Regions from separate parts of the Faecalicoccus sp. genome, predicted to be linked through region 3. Evidence: a T-box and tRNA genes for the amino acid it is inferred to sense, from the RefSeq annotation. Region 3 holds a T-box; the other regions hold tRNA genes.

Region 1 (4,294 bases), on a different contig from region 3:
AGCACAGTTTCCGGTACAAGTGATCAACGATACAGTCCATATGGGGTTTTATCGACCTCATTCCAATTCTATTGTGGATTGCGATTCTTGCGTGATTCAATCAAAAGAAATCAATGAGGTTTATCAGTTTATAAAGGCAAACATGAATGTCAAAAGTGCAAAGACATTACGTCACGTACTGATACGATCCAATGCGCTAGGACAAGTGCAGATCGTTTTTATCGGCAAAGAGAATCATGTGGGTGCTCTGGCCAAGAATATTACAGAAAACTTTAATAATGTGGTATCCATCCTTTTTAATAAAAATGATCGTGAAGATAATGTGATACTGGGGGATTCTTATCGTGTGCTCTATGGTTTAGAATCAATGCGCCAGACATGTATGTCGCAAAAGATACAATTACATTTTAAATCTTTTTTTCAGGTTAATTCGAAACAGATGGAAGTTCTTTACTTGCAGGCTATTCATTTGGCAAACTTGTCCAAGGAAGATCGTGTGATTGATCTATATTCCGGCGTGGGTACGATTGGTTGTGTCATCGCGCCGTATGTCAAGAAAGTAACAGGTGTGGAAATTGTACCGGAAGCCGTGGAAAACGCAAAAAAGAATGCGCAACTCAATCAATTATCCAACATTGATTTTGTATGTGAAGATGCCAGCATCTTTGTGCAAAAATATAAAGAAGAAACAGATGTTGTCTTTGTGGATCCACCAAGAAAAGGATTAAGCGAAGCAGGTATTTGTCATATTACCGGACTGCATCCTAAACGAGTCGTCTATATTTCCTGTAATCCAAATACACTGGTAAGAGATGTAAAGTTATTTGAAAAAAGTGGATATCACTGTACGGTGGTACAGCCGGTGGATATGTTCTGTCATACCAACGGTTTAGAATGTGTTTGTCTATTGGAAAAATAAAAACCAGTCTTGTTTAAAAAGACTGGCTGTATGCGATGGTGAGGTCGCTTCGACTTGAATATACCTGTATTTATCGTATTTTCCATATACTTTGTTCCAAAAATCATGCCACGCTTAGTTTGGTTATATTATCAAATGGCATAAAATCGGCATATACATTTTAGCCGAAATTGACGTAGATAATTGAAATGGCAAGCTTTGTTTCATATTTGTAAATGCTTTAAAGCAATAATGATAAAGAATATATTAAAATCATGAGATAGATTGTTTTACTTATGATACAATGCTTTCGTTGCGCTACACCCTCCTGCACTCTAACGAGAAGGGAGGTGAACTCGTTGCAGGAGATATTACTATCCATTTTAATTTCTGTTATCGCAGGTGTGACTTGCCACCTCATCTGTGAACGGCTCGACAGAAGAGAAAAGTAGTGCAATGAGCCAAAAGCCCAAGGAACTGCCATTCCAAGGGTTTTTTATTCAAGATAAAAAAAGCACCCTCTGCCAAGGGTGTTTTTTTCTCGTTACAGGCTTACTATCCATTTTGCCTACTTGAATTATAGCATGTTTAAACATGGTGTCAAATATATTAAAAGACTTGTTAATCACACTCAATTTCGTCACCGCTATATTTCGCGATTTTGTCACCTCCCTGTATTCTATTTTTGGAGGTGATTTTGTAATGCTTACAAAAGATAAGCAGGCTGCTTTATTTCTGCTAAAAGATAAAGCGAATGGAGTTATCAATGACTTCTACTCGTCCATAGCGCAGCAGACTGGATTTTCCGAACTTGGAGGAAACTTCTTCTATGGTATAACCAGTACGACTTATTCTAATATCTCTTAAAACTTTACCAATTTTCTCTTTGTCTGTCATATGATTACACCTCCATCCTTACAGATACAATATATTATAAATGTTTGCTAAAGGCTAACAACCGTTTTTAAAATAATTAAAAAAAGTGGCTAAACTACGCCACTTATATGCCATTATGCTATAAAAGCCTTTATATAAAACATTGGTGAGGCCGATGCGACTTGAACGCACACGAGCTAAGCTCACTACCCCCTCAAAGTAGCGTGTCTGCCGATTCCACCACGGCCTCATTTGCTTTCTTATTATAGCGAAGAATGATGTCTTTGACAAACAAAATCGGTATGACTTTTACGACAAGAGGCATTTATGGTAAAATAATTCTTGTATATCAAGTGAGGATATGAAAATGAAAAATAAAAAGATGTTACAAAAAGTATTGTATGGTTTATCATTGCTTGCATTAGTTTATACAGGCTATGTATTATTCTATACGTATGATTCGGTTACACAGTATTATACGGCATATGGCTCTTCAGCTCCGGTTTCACAAATCGTTAATAACTTGATCAGCAGTGCCTTTGCTCCTTTTATGTTTGCCATCGTTCTTTATGTATTAGCGGTGATTTTGGGAATGGTCGATTCTTTGACACAAGAATTTGAGATCGTAGCTGAAGATCAACCAGATTCTGTTCCTGAACAAAAAGAGGTAAAGGAAGAAACAAAAGAAGAACCGAAAGAAGAGACAAAAGAGGAAGAAAAGCCTACAGAAACGAAGGAAGATTAAGAAAAGTTCAGATTTTCTGAACTTTTTTAATAGTTTTTTGATTTTTTTTCGTAATAAATAATAGGGTAATCAATTTTAAGGATGTGGAGGAGATAATGTTACGAAAGAAAATTAAAATAACAATTTGGTTGGTTTTCAGTTTTTGTATGCTGATGACACAAAGTTTATCTGTATTGGCACAAAGTCCGGCAATCGTTCATGTAGAAGCGCCAACAGGAGTGCATGTCGATCCTAATGATAAGTGGGCTATCGGTACGACACGACCGACGGCTTCCGGCTATAGTTCCAGTTATTATTCAAAATTAAGTATAAATGGACAAAAAGTGTATTGTCTTCAACCTTTGGCATCGATTGCCAATGGAAATGGAGGCTATACTGCCATGGATTTGGCCAGCTATTTTGGGAATGCTGCTTTGACAAAGAAGTTGGAATGGATTTCCAGTTTGGGTTATGGTTATAAAAACGATACAAGCTTAGAGATGGATTTTGCCACACAGATTCGAATCTGGCAGGAGATTACACCGGGTTTGATCACGCACATTCACCCAGAAATCCAAAGTAAGATTGATTTGATCAATCAGCGCTTACATGTCATGGAAACACCGGTTTCCTTTCAGGGGCAGGATATCACCTTATATGGACATGGAAAAGAGTTTGCCAAGACTCTAACGGATCAAAATCATGTATTTGAAAACTACATTCTAGATCAAAGCTCTTTAAAAATGGAACGAGATGGAAATCAGGTTCGTGTGTGGATGGATGAAGAAGATGGTTTGCAGGGAAGTGCTTCTATGCATTGTTTCTATGTCCCTCAGGGAACCAGTATTGCCTATAAGAACCCTTATGGCTATCAGGAGGTTGGATATATTACCGGTGGTTCTTCGCAGACGCTTCGTTTGCATGCGCATGTGCGATTGGGTAGCATTCAGATCACAAAAGGGGATCAGGAAACCGGTACACGCGCACAGGGAGAAGCTACTTTGGTCGGTGCTCAATATTTGGTAATCGATGATAAAACCGGAAAGCCGATAGGTACACTGACCATTCAGGATGATCTGCAAAGTAATATACTCGATCAGCTTCCTTCGGATCGAACATACTCGATCAAAGAAATCAAAGCACCAAAGGGATATCAGTTGAATACTAAAATCATCACGGCGGATGTAAAGGCACAACAAGATGTTCGACTCTCGGTTGCGGATGCTGTTGTGACCGGAAGATTTCAATTAAAAAAGATTATCACGGATGCGAGTACAACGGAGATCGTAAAACCCGAGGCTAATGCACAGTTTGGTGTTGTGCTTAAGAAGTATGTGGATCAATATGGAAGCATACAGGAGGCTTTGAAGCATAAAGATACATTTACCGATCACGAATGGGATCTGTTGCATACTGATGAAAAAGGAAATGCCACCAGTCGAGAGCTTGCTTATGGAACGTATCTGATTCAACAGTTGACCGGGGCAAAGGAAACGGATATCTTAAAAGGACCATTCACTTTTACAGTGGATGAAAATGAAAAGGAACCGATGGAATATACGATCAATAATCGACCAAGCGATTATTATTTACGACTTGTCAAAAAGGATAAGGATACCAAAAAAGAAATCATATATTCCGGGGCACGATTTCAGATCTTTGATCAAAATTATCAAAAAGTCACCATGAAGATTGGTTCGAAAATCTTCGATACTTTTGAAACAGCTTCCAATTCGACAAAGGAAGAACAAGGTATTTTTGTGGCCAAAGAGGAAAAGGGAAAGATGACGATACCT
Region 2 (4,294 bases), on a different contig from region 3:
TAACAATACCAGAACCATTTTTTTGACGAAAGATTTTTTCCAGATGAATGACCGGAAAGACCTGACTTGAAATGATATCTTCAAATACTTTTCCCGGTCCAACACTTTCCAGCTGATCTTCATCACCTATCATTAATATTCGTGCATGATCCGGTAGGGCTTTTAATAAACTGCAGAAAAGATGGGTATCGACCATACTGAATTCATCGATGATCAATACATCCAGTTCTAGGGGATCGTTTTCATCTTTGGCAAAGGTATTATCATCTTTGTTCCATTTTAAAAGGGAATGAATGGTTTTACTGTCCGCATAAGCCAGTTGACTCAAACGCTTGCTGGCACGACCGGTTGGAGCACAAAGCTGTATCTTTGAATCCGGATAGAAGGCATTGTATAAAGCCAGAATCCCTTTAACAGTCGTTGTTTTTCCGGTACCCGGTCCACCATTGATGATACAAATACTGTGATTAAAAAAAGTTTCAATGGCTTGTTTTTGTACACTGTCGTATTGAAGGTTATAAGCAAATTCCACTTCTTCTATTTTTTTATCTAAGTCTTTTTTGGAAAGGGTATCTACTTTAAATTGATGATGGGATAAGATTTTGGCAATTTCAATTTCTTCATCATATAAACCAAACGGATACACTTTGTTTTCATCGACATGAAGACTTTTATGAAGACATAAGCGATCTAAGATTTCATCCAGCAGTTCTATCGAACAATTTGGCAAATGTTCCAAAAGGGACGTCTTAAAAATATATGTATTTCCGGTTGCCATGCTTAGATTTCTTGTCAGTTCATAGACATAGGCATCCATACGACGAGTATCTTTTTTATCCATTTCAAGGCCATCGGCTAACTTTAAGGCCGATCGATAGCCAAAACCATAAATTTCATAGTAAGGGCGAAAACAATCTTCTTCAATCACATCTAAAACATTGTCATAGGCTTGTTCCAACAGTTCGATCTTTTTTTGATCCAACCCCAGTTCCATAAGACGGACATAAGTTTCATTAAAGCCGTCAAAGGACTGTAAACCTTCCTTGATGATTTCCTTTTTTTTGGCATTTAGACCGGGAACCATATCGAGTTTTCCAGGATCTTCGATAATGTGATGCAGACATTCCTCTCCCAATGTGTCATAGATTGCCTGTGCTGTCTTTTTACCAATGGTAGGAAAGGCATCGCTGGTCAAAAAATGAAGAATAGCTCGTTCTTTTTTTGGAAGAACCTTCTGTGCACTAAATATTTGAAATTGAGAACCATACTTTGGATGCGTAATGTAGCGGCCAACCAATTCATACTCCTGATCCTCAATTGGATCTTGCAGGCGACCGGCTCCGGTAAAAGTATGATATGTTTCCGTCTCAGAAAAAGAACCCACAACATAGTGGGTTTCCTGGTTTTCGAATATGATAAAATCCAAACTGGCTTTTATGGTTTGTTTATCCACTGATTTTCTCCTTATATGTTTGAATAATCTTCTCGTTTAAATCTTCATCACCCGCAAAGACTTGTTCAATAACACCGCCACCCAGACAAACATGTCCGTGATAGAAGACGGCTTCCTGTCCCACGGTTACCGATGCGATCTTTTGCGGATATCGAATCATTGCACTGTCTTTGTCAAAAGAAACGATTTCAATATCCTGATCAGCCTGACGATATCGAAACTTACAGGTCAGCTTGGTCGGAATTTCTTTTAAGTCCGGTACTAACCAGTTAATACCTTTAACGATACAGGAATCCGAATAGAGCCATTCTCTATGATCGGTATGACATACAAAGAGAATGTTTTTGTGAACATCCTTTCCACAGACAAACCACGGGCCTTTTTCATGGTCGATATGAAGTCCTTTTCTTTGACCGATCGTATAGTATAGAACACCACAGTGTCTGGCAATCTTCTTTCCGGTGTCGATATCTACGATATCACCTTCTTTATTGGGAAGGTAGTTGGAAAGAAACTGTCTGAAATTTCTTTCACCGATAAAACAAATTCCGGTACTGTCTTTTTTTGTGGCAACACTTTCTAAATGCAGCTGATCGGCCAGTTTTCGAACTTCCGGCTTGATTAGATTTCCAATGGGGAATAGCGTTTTTGCCAATGCTTTTTCCGGAACCTGACACAAAAAGTAAGTTTGATCTTTGTTTTGATCGGCAGCACGTGTAAGATAGGTAAAGCCATCTTTGGTTTCGTTTGAACAATAGTGGCCGGTAGCCACTTTATCAAATCCATGTTTCATGGCATAGTCAAAAAAAGCATCAAACTTAATATATTTATTACAAAGAATATCCGGATTGGGTGTACGTCCTTTTTCATATTCATTTAAGAAGGTTTGAAAAACAGAATCCCAATATTCTTTAATAAAATCAACACGTAATAACGGCAGGTCTAAATGTTCAGCCACCGCCTTGGCATCCATGTAGTCCTGCTCCTGCGGGCATACATCATTTTGTATGGTAGGATTGCCTTCAATATCATTATTGGCAAACGCATCCCAATTTCGCATGAAACAACATGTTACATCATAACCTTGTTCTTTTAATATATAGGCGGCAATGGCAGAATCTACGCCGCCGCTTAATCCAACTAGTACTTTTTCCATAGGCCCATTATAGAGAAATTCAGTGGAATTTTCAAATGCTTCTTCGGCTTGTTTTCAGCTTTTCAAAAAAAGGTATTGATTTCTATTTTTGAATTCGTTATAATAGACAAGCAACAGCGATAAAGAGATTTCCCCGGGTGGTGAAATTGGTAGACGCAGTGGACTCAAAATCCACCGGTAGCGATACCGTGCCAGTTCGAGTCTGGCCTCGGGGACCATTTAAAAGATTAGAACAAATCATATGGATTTGTTCTTTTTTATTATCACAAAAAAAGTCACACGTTAATGTGTGGCTTTTTCAGAAGATACCATATGAAGTTTTGATAAAAGAGGGTAGCCAACGATCGCAACCAGAAATCCCATGACAGCCTGAAATAAGTTACCCCATACACTGGCAAGACCTAACCATACACTTTGGTTGACAATTGAATCGGCTATAAAATAACCACCGATCATGATCATAGAGCCAATCAGGTACCAAAGTATGCGATACATCGGCCGATCATTTTTTTGTAACAGGTAGGCAACGATAAAGCCTTCCAGCCCTTTAATGATCAGGGTGAAAATAAAGTAGTAACCATAGCCTCCGGCCACATCCGCCAAACCGCTGCCTAAGCCACCAACAAGAAATGATAAACCGGGATTTAAAATAGAAGCAAATAAAAGGATAAATCCATCACCCATATTAACATATCCCTGCATCGCATTGGGAATACGAATCAAGATCGTTGCGACAAATACAATGGCAATTCCTAAGGCACTGAGCACAATTTGTTGAATTTGTTTGTTTGTTTTCATATCTATCTCATTCCTTCCTTTGTCTCTATTTTACGAATAAAGTGTCTTTTATAAAATATACAATTATGTTAAATTTTAAGGGGACAGTTTATGAAACGATATATGCAGGTCTATAACAAATTTGTAGAGGATATCAAAAAAGGATATTTAAAATACGGAGATGCACTTCCCAGTATTCGTAAAAGTGTGCAGATCTTCGGCTTTTCAAAAACGAGCATTGAAAGAGGTTATGAACAACTAGTATTGGATGGTTATATTATCAGCGAGGCACAAAAGGGATTTATCGTGGATATCAAGCCTTATCAGCTTCATCGCCAACAAATCATAGCAGAGGTTTCAAATTCAGACATACCGAAACAATACTTATATGATTTTAGAAGTCATGCCGTCAGTCAGGATAGCTTTGATCTTAGAATCTGGAAACGATATATGAAAGATGTCTTCCAAGATACGCCGTTGATTTCAACCTATGGAGATAAACAGGGCGAACAAGAATTGCGGACCGCCCTTAGTGAGTATGCTTATCATAATCGAGGAATCTTGGCGACTGGTGCTCAGATTTTAGTAGGATCTGGATTTCAATCATTGTTGTTTGATTTTTGTTCACTGTTGGAAAAACCGGTTTCGATCGCAATGGAAGAAGGTGTATCCAAAGAAGTCAACCATGTGTTTACATCCTTTGGATTTGATTGTCACTTTTTATCCAAAGAAAGATATATAGAGGAATTATCTTTACTGGATATTGATATTTTATATATCAATACGGCTTGTTTTGGACGTGATTTTGCACCACTTTCGAATTCTATGCGGGATACGATCTTACATCTATCCTATGATAAAAGCTTTTTAATTCTGGAAGATGACTATAATGGGGAATTGACCTATCA
Region 3 (4,294 bases):
TGGCCAAAGGATGATACAAGCTTTTTGGATGAATCTGACAAAGCATCTCAATACATTCCATCGTGGAAAGACCGTAGCCTAAAAAAGCGGACATTAAAAGAGAAAAGTGCAAAGAAATAACTTTACGAAAGAGCGTAAATCGACAGAAAATGGTAAATAAAAGTTCTGTTTTCTTTTGCGTATAAACAATCAGGAAAGATATTAAAAATACAAAGATCAAAAAGAGAAGCAGGGAAAACACAAATTGTAAGATCGATAAAAACAGGAAAACTTGTTTTGATGCCAGTTGAGACATAGCCGGAAGGATCATTTCTTGAAAAAAGAGGATTATTCCAAAGCTGAATAAAAATAGAAAAGCTGGATAAATACTTGTCTTTATCAGTTCCTTGATCCAACCTTTGCCAACATCATCGATTTCATTGGCACAATGAATGGCTTCTTTAAAAGGCAGTCGATCCTTTAGGATTCTTAAGATCTGAAAGTAATTTTCTTTTCCGTTTGTCAGGATGGAAACTAGTTTTTCTCCTTCGTTTAATTTTGCCAGAATGTTTTTTTGGCATCGAAAACAAATCTCGATCATAAAAGTTGTATCCAATCCCTTATTTAATAAAAGACTGAATTGAACAAGTTCTTCTTTAGAGATTTTGCAGGTCAAATCGTGCTTGCGGATCTTGAATCCTTTGGGTATCCAAAGCTTCCTGAATCTCGTTAGAGAGCGTTTTAAAGCCTTTAGGATAGGCTTTATGTTCCAGGGCATATTGAAGATCTTGCCCGGATAAAATTTCATAGATACACTCCTTTCCGTTGGGGCTTTGATATAGTCTTTGTCCGATCAATGCCGTCAATGTGTTTTTTAAATCATAGGTGGGTACAGATAGATCTTCTAAGCGTTGTATGGCCTCTAACGCATTGGATGCATGCAGTGTGGTAAAGGCAAGGGAGCCTGTCAGGGCACAGCGAACGACCATTTTGGCTGTGTAACTGTTTCGTGTTTCTCCGATAAAGATCACATCCGGATCGTGACGAAGAAGTTCTTCAATTCCTTTTTCATATGTAAAGCCTAATTCTTCATTGATCTGTAACTGTAAATAAGATGGATCCTGAATTTCAATCGGGTCTTCCAACGATACGACCTTGTGCATGGAACGTTGTGCAATCGCATGTAAAATGGCATGTAACGTGGTGGTTTTACCGGAATTGGTCGGTCCACAGGCAATCACTAGTCCACGTCTTGCGTGAATCAGGCTTTCCAGGAACATTTGATGTTCCTTTTTTGAAGTTAGTCTTTCTATCGGAAGATGAATGCCTGTATGCAAAAGACGAATAACACCGGTCTGCAGGTGCTTATTGGGAATTAAGCTAAAGCGACAGTATAAAACCTGAGAACCTAGCTTCCAGCTGAATTGGCCATTTTGAGGGATGTATGGATTTGTCAGATCAAAACCGGATATAAACTTCACATACTCAAAAAGGGATTCATCCCAGAGATCTTGTACAAGCTCTACCATTTGCTCATAGATACGTAACTGAATGGATAAAGTATGCCGATGGAGCGTTAAATGGATATCGCTTGCGTTTTTTTGTGTGGCATACGTTAAAAGCTGTTCTAATTTTTCTTGCATGTTCATACTATTTAATACGTAAAAAAATCGAAAAACTATGAAAAAAAAATTAAAAAAATTTTAAAAAGTTGTTTGAAGTGTTTTCTAGACTAGAAATGAAGGTTGACTTACAAAATGAAATAATGATATGATTCAAAGCGTAAAAGCGATGAATTAGAGTAGTAGAAGAGAAAGTCGTTTAGAGAGCTGCTGGCTGGTGAAAAGCAGTGGATCGTATCTTTGAACTCGCTAAGGAGCTGATAAGTAATGTTATCCGTAGTTTCTGCGATAAAGAAAAAAAGAGGGCACAGATCGTTTCTGTGAACTAAGGTGGTACCGCGTCATTTAACGTCCTTAGAAGAGGGCGTTTTTTTATTGAAGGAGGAGAAAAGAGATGTACGATCATCAGTCCATTGAAAAGAAATGGCAAAAGCGATGGCTGGAAGAAAAGACATTCCGTTGTGATACTTCCGATTTTTCCAAGCCTAAATATTATGTACTGGATATGTTTCCGTATCCGAGTGGAAATGGTCTTCATGTAGGACATCCGGAGGGATATACCGCAACCGATATCATTGCCCGTAAAAAACGTATGGAGGGGTATAATGTTCTGCACCCGATGGGATGGGATGCCTTTGGTCTTCCGGCAGAGCAGTTTGCCTTACAGACAGGGCATCATCCGGCTGAATTTACCAAGAAAAACATCAATCATTTTAGAGAGCAGATTCAGTCTTTGGGATTCAGCTACGATTGGGATCGCGAAATCAGTACAGCTGATCCATCGTACTACAAATGGACACAGTGGATCTTTACACAGCTGTATAAAAAAGGGTTGGCATATGTCGATGAAATTCCGGTCAACTGGTGTCCGGAGTTAAAAACGGTTTTGGCCAACGAAGAAGTTATTGACGGCAAAAGTGAAAGAGGTGGCTATCCGGTCATCCGTAAACCGATGCGTCAATGGGTATTAAAGATTACAGCCTATGCAGAAAGATTGTTGAAAGATCTGGATGAAGTGGATTGGCCGACTTCCACTAAAGAGATGCAGAGAAACTGGATCGGTAAATCGCAGGGGGCCAATGTCATCTTTAAGATTGATGGCCATGATAAAGAATTTACGGTCTTTACAACGCGTTGTGATACTTTGTTTGGGGCTACGTATTGTGTTATGGCACCGGAGCATCCGTTTGTATCCGATATTACGACTCCGGAACAAAAGGAAGCCGTTGAAGCCTACCAAAAGCTATGTCAGACAAAATCCGATCTGGAAAGAACAGATTTGAACAAAGATAAGACCGGTGTATTTACCGGAGCGTATGCGATCAATCCGGTCAATGGAAAAAAAGTGCCGGTCTGGATCAGTGATTATGTATTAGCCAGTTATGGAACCGGTGCGATCATGGCGGTTCCGGCACATGATACACGCGACTATGAATTTGCCAAGAAATTTGGTATAGAGATCATTCCGGTACTGGAAGGTGGAAACATCGAAGAAGAAGCCTTTACCGGAGATGGCGTACATATCAATTCCCAATGGCTGAATGGTCTAAACAAGGAAGAGGCCATTGCGAAAATGATTCAGTGGCTGGAAGAAAACAAGGCTGGGGAAGCCAAGGTTACTTACAAGTTAAGAGACTGGTTGTTCTCTCGTCAGCGTTACTGGGGCGAACCGATTCCGATCGTTCATATGGAAGATGGAACCATGCGTACTGTAGATGTGGATGAGCTGCCGTTAGAACTGCCGGCAACGACAAACTTTAAACCAAGCGATACCGGTGAAAGTCCGTTGGCACATTGTACCGACTGGTTATCGGTTGAGATTGATGGTGTTAAGGGAACCAGAGAAACCAATACGATGCCACAGTGGGCTGGAAGCTGCTGGTATTATATTCGCTATATTGATCCAAAAAACGATAAAGCCATTGGGGATCCAAAGCTGCTGGAGCACTGGTTACCGGTTGATTTGTATGTCGGTGGTGCAGAACATGCGGTATTGCACCTATTATATGCGCGCTTCTGGCATAAGGTACTTTATGATTGTGGTGTTGTGAAGTCAAAAGAACCGTTCCAGAAATTGTTCCATCAAGGTATGATCTTAGGCTCTAACGGTGAAAAGATGTCAAAATCACGTGGCAATGTCATCAATCCGGATGAAATCGTGGCCAGTCATGGAGCGGATGCTTTGCGTGTATATGAGATGTTTATGGGACCATTGGAAGCGGCTTTACCTTGGTCAACGACCGGGCTGGATGGAACGCGTAAATGGTTGGAGCGTGTCAATCGTTTCTATACAGAGGTGGCAGAATTCACCGAAGAAAACGATCATCGTTTAGATCGTGTTTACCATGCGACTGTCAAGAAAGTGACAAATGATATCGATACGTTAAACTTTAATACAGCGATTTCTCAAATGATGATCTTCATCAATGAATGTTACAAGACAAAAACGATCTATCGCCCTTATGCGATTGGTTTCTTAAAGATGTTTGCCTGCTTTGCCCCACATTTGGGAGAAGAGCTGTGGGCAACGATCTTTGACCAGAAAGATTCCATCACTTATAAGCCATGGCCGACATATGACGAAGCTATGTTAGTGGATAAGACCGTAACAATTGTGGTACAGGTCAATGGTAAGGTGCGCGGTAAGTTTGAAGCGGCTGCCGATGCCGAAGAAGCCAAGATCCAGGAACAAG

The links. A T-box is a leader RNA that pairs with one kind of tRNA and senses whether it is charged. The one in region 3 lies ahead of leuS (leucine--tRNA ligase), so its partner is inferred to be a tRNA-Leu.
Region 1: it encodes a tRNA-Leu, which carries the amino acid that the T-box ahead of leuS (leucine--tRNA ligase) is inferred to sense. The anticodon was not compared.
Region 2: it encodes a tRNA-Leu, which carries the amino acid that the T-box ahead of leuS (leucine--tRNA ligase) is inferred to sense. The anticodon was not compared.

What each region holds. Positions count from the first base shown of each region.
Region 1 is NZ_JAXKBY010000078.1:5,155-9,448, reverse strand. It holds gene rlmD (23S rRNA (uracil(1939)-C(5))-methyltransferase RlmD) at 1-919, shown strand, start outside; gene U0M88_RS03940 (hypothetical protein) at 1,637-1,795, opposite strand; tRNA gene U0M88_RS03935 (tRNA-Leu) at 1,939-2,024, opposite strand; gene U0M88_RS03930 (hypothetical protein) at 2,142-2,519, shown strand; gene U0M88_RS03925 (SpaA isopeptide-forming pilin-related protein) at 2,615-4,294, shown strand, end outside.
Region 2 is NZ_JAXKBY010000021.1:4,103-8,396, forward strand. It holds gene recD2 (SF1B family DNA helicase RecD2) at 1-1,453, opposite strand, end outside; gene mnmA (tRNA 2-thiouridine(34) synthase MnmA) at 1,446-2,609, opposite strand; tRNA gene U0M88_RS00955 (tRNA-Leu) at 2,741-2,827, shown strand; gene U0M88_RS00960 (ECF transporter S component) at 2,892-3,407, opposite strand; gene U0M88_RS00965 (aminotransferase-like domain-containing protein) at 3,498-4,294, shown strand, end outside.
Region 3 is NZ_JAXKBY010000219.1:396-4,689, forward strand. It holds gene U0M88_RS09940 (type II secretion system F family protein) at 1-655, opposite strand, end outside; gene U0M88_RS09945 (ATPase, T2SS/T4P/T4SS family) at 636-1,628, opposite strand; T-box leader at 1,762-1,960, shown strand; gene leuS (leucine--tRNA ligase) at 1,996-4,294, shown strand, end outside.